DNA from 3 places in the Paraburkholderia sp. BR14320 genome. Region 2 is predicted to be linked to each of the others. Evidence: predicted binding sites of a transcription regulator. Region 2 holds the regulator's gene; each other region holds the start of a gene.

Region 1 (2,199 bases), on a different contig from region 2:
CAGCCGGCTCTTCGCGTCGGTCGCGATCCGCTGGCCTTCTTCGATGAAGGCGTCCTCGATCACGGACGGATCGAAACCCGGCGTGTCGTACGCCATGATGGGCATATCGATCACATACAGCGGCATCAATTCGGCACCGGACTCGGCGGCGAGGGTCAATGCGGCATCGAAGGCTCGAGAGACGGTATCGCTGCCGTCGAGCGCGACCAGTAGGCGGTGAAACATAATGGTCTCCTTAAGCGCGATCTTCAGTGCGACAACAGCACTGGCACGGTCATCGACTCGAGCATCGTGCGCGTTGCGCCTCCCAGTACGACTTCATGCAGCCGGGAGTGTGCGTACGCGCCCATCACGATCAGGTCGCAGCCGAGCTCCGACGCTTGCGACAGCAAAGCATCGCCGACCGGCGTGTCGTTTTCGATGGTCAGCTCTCGCACGTCGATCTTCACGCCGTGACGCGCGATGGTCAGCGCGATGTCCGCGCCGGGAATCCTATCGCGCGGCGGTTGATCGCTGGGCGAATGGACCGTCAGCAGCGACACCTTCGCGGCATGCGCGAGGAACGGCAGCGCGTCGTGGATCGCGCGGGTGGCTTCACGGCTGCCGTCCCACGCGATCAGCACGTGCCGGCCCGGCGGCGTGACGCGCCCGCTCGACGGCACCAGCAATACCGGCCGTCCCGTCGACAGCACGACGTGCTCGACGAACTGTTCGGCGACGAACGCCTCGGGGTCGACCGGATCAGTCTGTCCGAGCACGATCAGATCGGCGAGACGGGCGTACGGCGGCACAACGTCGTTCGCATAGCCGTCTGCGGTGATCCACTGACCTTCGACCTTTGCACGCGCGAGTTCGGCATGAAAGAGCCGCTCGAGCGAGCCAGCCCTTTCGTGGCGCTGGCGCTCGTGCTCCGCGTAGTACTCGGCAGTGCCAGCCATGACGAAGAACGCGTGGCGCGGTGGCACATAGGTCGAAAACAGACCGGTCAGCCCCGCGTGAAACCGGTGTGCAAGCTGCAATGCGATCTCGAGACGCGGATGCGCGCGAACGCTCGTATCGAGGTGAACGAGAATGCTTTTGTAGCTCATCGTCAAGGCTCCCTGACAGACCGCGTGGAAACGGGCGCAACCCGTGGTGACATTTAGTCTATGGTCCAGCCCGGCGCGACTGTTGACGCAGATCAAGCACGCGGATGCCGCACGCCAGTTGACGTGGGTCAATCGCTGCCGGCCGAGCTCAATTACTCTGACACCACCGCCCGCGAGTCGAATCTTGATCGAAGCGGCATCGCATCGCGAGCCGGCACGTTCGCAGCGCATGACGCTCAATTGGCGGATGAGGTGCCCAATGTCCGCTGTCGGAGAAAGCATATGTCCGAGCGTTGCAGGATTCTCATCGTCTATTACTCGCGAACCGGCACAACGCGGCGTGATGCCGAGCTGCTCGCGTCCGGGCTGGACGCCGACATCGAACCGATCCGCGAACCCGGCGGTCCCGAGCCGCGTAACGGTGCACGCGGTTTCGTCAGATCGTTGATGGATGCGCTGTGTCATCGACACGCCGAGGTCATGCCGGCGTTGCTCGACGTCGCAGCGTATGACCTCGTCGTCGTTGGCGCGCCCGTCTGGGCACGCGGCGCATGCGCGCCAGCTCGGGCGTGGTTGGAATTGCAGGGCCCGCAGGTTCGCCGGCTCGCGCTGTTTTGCTGCGAGGGCGCGTTCGGCGGCAAAGAGGCGCTGAAGCAGATGTCTGAGGCGGCGGGCAAGGTGCCGCTTGCGACCTGCGTGTTTACCGGCAGTGACCTGTATCGACGCAAAGACGGCGTCAAGCGCGACACGTTCGCGCAGAAGATCAGGTCGAGAATGGCGGCACGCCGCGAGATGGAGTGGCTGGTGTAGCGGGGTGTTCAGGCTCGCGGTCGAAAACGCTGCGACTCGACGCGCAGCGAGCCGCGCAACGCGTCGAAGTCGGTGCGCGGATGACGATGCACAGGCGTTCCGTCCGGAGCCGTGAGAGCGGGTGCTTGCGCGCGAGCAAGACCCTCCGTCAGTTCGAGTCGTTCGTTGTAGAGATCCAGCACGTCGGCAAAGGCCACAGCGACTTCGCGATCGGCAACCGGCACCATGTCGCCCCCGCATCCTGACATGCAGAGCAGCGTGAACAGAAACGAAACGGGTCTCAGTCGTCCTCGCCGGGTAG
Region 2 (2,199 bases):
TCGGCGACGCGCGCGAGTACCGCCGACACGTTTTCGGCGTAAGCGTCGATCACCCGCACGCCGCCCGGCACCTGCGCCTCGCGCAACAGCTCGCGCGGCCCATCGAGCGCGCGGCTGGCGAAATCTTGCGCCGCGCTCGCCGGCTCCGGCTCGAAAGCCACGTCGGCATTGTTCGACCACTTGCCGTGCCCCACCACGCAGCAGGCTTCGAGCGTGGCGCCCGTCAGCTTCGCGAGCTTCAGCGCCTCGGCGAAGGCGCGCTGCGCGCTGGGACTGTCGTCGAGTGCAACCAGAATTCGTGCATACATGTCGGACTCCCTCTGAAAGCGCTGGCATGACCCGAAGTGGCGCCGTCGCGCGTTTGCACCGACAGTGTGAAGCGCGCGCCGCCACGCGGCTTGACGCAGGTCAACGGGCCGCCGCTCGGCGTCGCCGCCGCTGGACGACATCGCCAGCAAGCCACTAGGAATATTCCTACAACCACTGCCTGAACTCCTAGCACCGCTTAAAGCGCCGCCGATATATTTCCAAGGTTAGGTCGCCAATACTGGTCGGTATGGACAGCCCCCCGTCAGCCACCTTATCGAGAGTTTTTCTCGTCGACGATGCGACCGAGGTCCGGCGCCGGCTTGCTTGTCTGATCGCGCTGATTCCCGGCATCGAAATCGCCGGCGAGTCCGCGGGCGTCGAGCACGCGTTCGACGACATCGTCGCGAGTCGCGCCGATGTCGCGGTGCTGGACCCGTGTTTCTCGGGCAAGACCGACCTGCTGCTGCTCGCTGCGCTGTCGCGGGCGCGGCCGTCCATCGTCAGCATCGTGCTGACCAATCATGACGCGACGGCGTTTCGCCGCGCGTGCGAAGCGGCGGGCGCCGACTTCTTCTTCGACAAGACCTCGGAGTTCGAGCTCGCCTGCCGCGCCATCGAAGCGATTGCCTATGCGCGCCGTGCGCATCGGGTCTGACCGCCAGGAGCCGATCATGCAAGTTGCCGCAGTCCGTGAACCCCGCCACGACGCGCCTCGCACCTCGCACGTCGTACCGATCCACGTCGCGCCCAGCACCGCGGCGGCACGCCACGCCGTCACGCGCTGCTCCACCTGCGCGATGCGCGCGATCTGCATGCCGCCCGAGCTGACGCCGGACGAACTGAGCCGGCTCGACGCGTTGATCTGCTCGACGCGCTCGATTAAACGCGGCGACGCGCTGTATCGCGCGGGCGACGAGTTTCAAAGCATCTACGCGATACGCGCCGGCTCATTCAAAACCGTGGTCATGCATCGCGACGGCCGCGAGCACGTGACCGGGTTCCAGATTGCGGGCGACTCGCTTGGCCTCGACGGCATCGGCGAGGGCAAGCAGAATTGCGATGCGATCGCGCTCGAAGATAGCGTCGTGTGCATCATTCCGTTCGCGCAGCTAGAGGCGATCTGTCGCGAGATCAAACCGATGCAGCATCACATCTATCAGATGATGAGCGGCGAGATCGTGCGCGAATCGAGCCAGATGATGCTGCTGGGCACGATGACCGCCGAGCAGCGCGTCGCGACGTTCCTGCTGAATCTGTCGAAGCGCTTCAAGGCGCGCGGCTTTTCGGCCGCGGAGTTTCATCTGCGCATGACGCGCGAGGAAATCGGCTGCTTTCTGGGCATGAAGCTCGAAACGGTGAGCCGGATGTTCTCGAAGTTCCAGCGCGAACGCCTCGTCAAGGCGAACGGCAAAACGATCCGCATCGAAGACCCGGAACGACTGGCTCGGGTTTGAGCGTCGGCGCGGCGCTCGCCTCACGTTCGTTCGCGGGACATGCCGGGTGGAACCGGCGCTCCTGAACTGATATAACTCAGTGCGTTGCGGTACGCGACCTTGCGTGGCCGCCCGGAGGAGCGATGGGTCTATCGAGCGGCGAGTCTTCCTGCTTCACCAGTGTTGCGTCCGGGTCGGACGTGTCCGTCGAGGATCGCTATTTCATGTTGGTCGAAGCGGTACAGGACTACGCGATCTTCATGCTCGACCCCGCCGGCCGCGTAACCAGCTGGAATCCCGGCGCACAGCGCATCAAGGGCTACACGCCCGAAGAAATCATCGGCCAGCATTTCTCGAAGTTCTATACCCCGGAAGACATCGCGGCCGGCAAGCCCGCTCGCGAACTGGAAACCGCCGCAACCGTCGGCCGCGCCGAGGACGAAGGGTGGCGTGTGCG
Region 3 (2,199 bases), on a different contig from region 2:
CGGCGAGCCGCATCGTCCGCGCTGACGATACGCTGATCGAAACCGCGTTGCCGCATTCGTTCGGCTTCGTGTATCTCGCGGCGCAGAAGGGACGGCTCGACGAAGATCACGCGCTAATTCAGCTGAAAGCGATGTGCCGCGGCATGTACCGCACCGACGGTAACGCGAGCGTGATGTATTGGACCTGTGCGAATGCGATCGTCGCGGTCGAGGACGAGTTTCGCGCGTTTATGAGCGAAGCGAAATGACGAGCTTCAGCGAGCTCGAATGCGTATCAGTGCACGGGATCACTCCGCCGAATCAGTCCGCAAAGCGCATGACCACACTACGTTGACCTGCATCAAATAGGTGGCCGGTCGTATGCGTATCTTGAGCTTGAGGTCGCAGCGGGTAAATGCTCTCCAGGACGGCAAAACCATGTTCCGCGATGCGCCCGACAAGAGCGACGGGGCGCAGCAAATGCGCGGAATAATCGATTACATGACCGATCCGAATGTCGGCACAGGAATAAACAGCGCGGATCCCCGGCTGGTCTGATATCGATCGAACCTCGGGATCGAAAGAACCTTTATGCGGGCCTTGCCATGTGTCTTTGTCGAGCCACAGAGCGAACGCGCCGCGCAACGTGAGCGACTGACGGGGTGATCGCCGCGATCGTATGTCGCTGGCCGGCTCGACGAGTCCTTATTGGCTAAGCACCCACTGCACTAAGGTGTGCGCGTCCTGTGCCGACAGCGGGCCACCGCGTTCGGCCGCGGGCGGCATCGGCGTATCGCCCCAGTGTGCCTTGCCGCCGAGCCGCAGCTTGTGCTCAAGCATCGGCTGCGCATCGGGCATGTTGCGATAGTGGTCGGCGATCTGCTGGAACGACGGCGCGAGAAATGGCGCATCGCGCGTGTGGCAGAACATGCAGTGCTGCTGATCGACGAGCGCGGTCGGCTCGGATTCGCCGTAGGCGGTGCCGGCCGTCAGCGCGGACGCCGCGCACACCAGCAGACAGTTTCGAATTCGCGCAATCACGGCAGTGCTCCCGCATAAGGAATAAGACCAGTGTATGGGCGGCGAAACTGCCCTTATTGACCTCGGTCAAATGATCTGCGGTGCAAGCCGGCGGGTTCCCGGTTCGCCCGTGCGCCGTGGCATTGGGTAAAGCTTTCGCCCGCCAGTCAGCCGCAAGTTTCGCGCGTGCGGGAGCGTATCCAGATGACGAGGGCCGCCGCGCATCTGATATGCGCGGCGGCCCGAGTGCAGCGGCGGATGAGCGTAATCAATCCGCAAAACGCGTCACCACCGCGGCGCTGAGCGATTCCATTTCGACGACCGGGGGTTTCGCGCCGATCGGCAGGACCGTGCGCCCCAGCGACTCGTTGATGATCTCCGCCGCGGACAGATAGAACGCGAGCAGCGCCGTCAGCAGGCCGCCATAGCCACCCGCGTGCCGAAGTGCCGCCGAGCCGAGCCATTCGCCGGCCGCAAGCAGAAAGAAGGTCGCCCACAGCGCGACGAACACGCACTGCAGCGCGCGCGACGAGCGGAACGTCGCGATCCACATGTAGAACGTGAAGACGCCCCACAACAGCAAATACCAGCCGACGAACGCGGCCGGCACCTGTTCGTGCAGGAACAGCGCAAACAGCGCGAACGACCACCAGAACGCGCCATAGCTCAGGAACGCGGTGGCGCCAAATGTGTTGCCGCGCGGAATCTCCATGAGTCCGGCGACGATCTGCATGCTGCCGCCGAACGCAAACGCAACGGCGAGCACGAGACCGAGCGAGCCGCCGCTGAACCAGCCGGCGTTGATCATGCTCAGGAGCCACGTGGTCAGCGCGAAGGCGGCAAGGCCGAGCGATGCGGGGTTGGGAGCGGTGGGTTTCATGGTGAAGTCTCCTGAATGGAACTGGGGGGCTTACTCGTTATGTCCGAACTGAAGCAGCACGGCGGGGTTTTCCACGGTGGACATGTCCTGCTCGACCGTTTCTCCCTTCGCGACCGAGCGCAGCAGACGCCGCACGACCTTGCCGGAGCGCGTCTTCGGCATGCTGTCGCCGAAGCGGATTTCCTTCGGCTTGGCGATCGGCCCGATTTCCTTGCCCACCCACGCACGCAACTGCTCCGCGACCTTTTTCGCTTCGGCGCCTTCCGGGCGCGGCCCCTTGAGCACGACGAATGCGACGATCGCTTCGCCGATCGTCTCGT

The links. The regulator FNR, encoded in region 2, switches genes on or off when oxygen is low (the NO sensors DNR and NnrR bind a similar motif). The targets are predictions, from matches to a motif close to TTGATNNNNATCAA.
Region 1: AB3X89_RS36210 (universal stress protein) is a predicted target of FNR. The motif match lies at 1,171-1,184, and genes of this name have one in related genera.
Region 3: AB3X89_RS36190 (cytochrome C) is a predicted target of FNR. The motif match lies at 1,077-1,090, and genes of this name have one in related genera.

What each region holds. Positions count from the first base shown of each region.
Region 1 covers NZ_JBFPKG010000075.1:3,395-5,593, reverse strand. Annotated here, with positions in the region: gene AB3X89_RS36215 (universal stress protein) at 1-225, opposite strand, end outside; gene AB3X89_RS36210 (universal stress protein) at 249-1,088, opposite strand; gene AB3X89_RS36205 (flavodoxin family protein) at 1,371-1,898, shown strand; gene AB3X89_RS36200 (hypothetical protein) at 1,907-2,125, opposite strand.
Region 2 covers NZ_JBFPKG010000001.1:13,453-15,651, reverse strand. Annotated here, with positions in the region: gene AB3X89_RS00085 (universal stress protein) at 1-308, opposite strand, end outside; gene AB3X89_RS00080 (response regulator) at 557-964, shown strand; gene fnr (fumarate/nitrate reduction transcriptional regulator Fnr) at 981-1,763, shown strand; gene AB3X89_RS00070 (PAS domain S-box protein) at 1,886-2,199, shown strand, end outside.
Region 3 covers NZ_JBFPKG010000075.1:689-2,887, reverse strand. Annotated here, with positions in the region: gene AB3X89_RS36195 (hypothetical protein) at 1-248, shown strand, start outside; gene AB3X89_RS36190 (cytochrome C) at 685-1,020, opposite strand; gene AB3X89_RS36185 (acetate uptake transporter) at 1,268-1,879, opposite strand; partial or broken gene AB3X89_RS36180 (AMP-binding protein) at 1,910-2,199, opposite strand, start outside.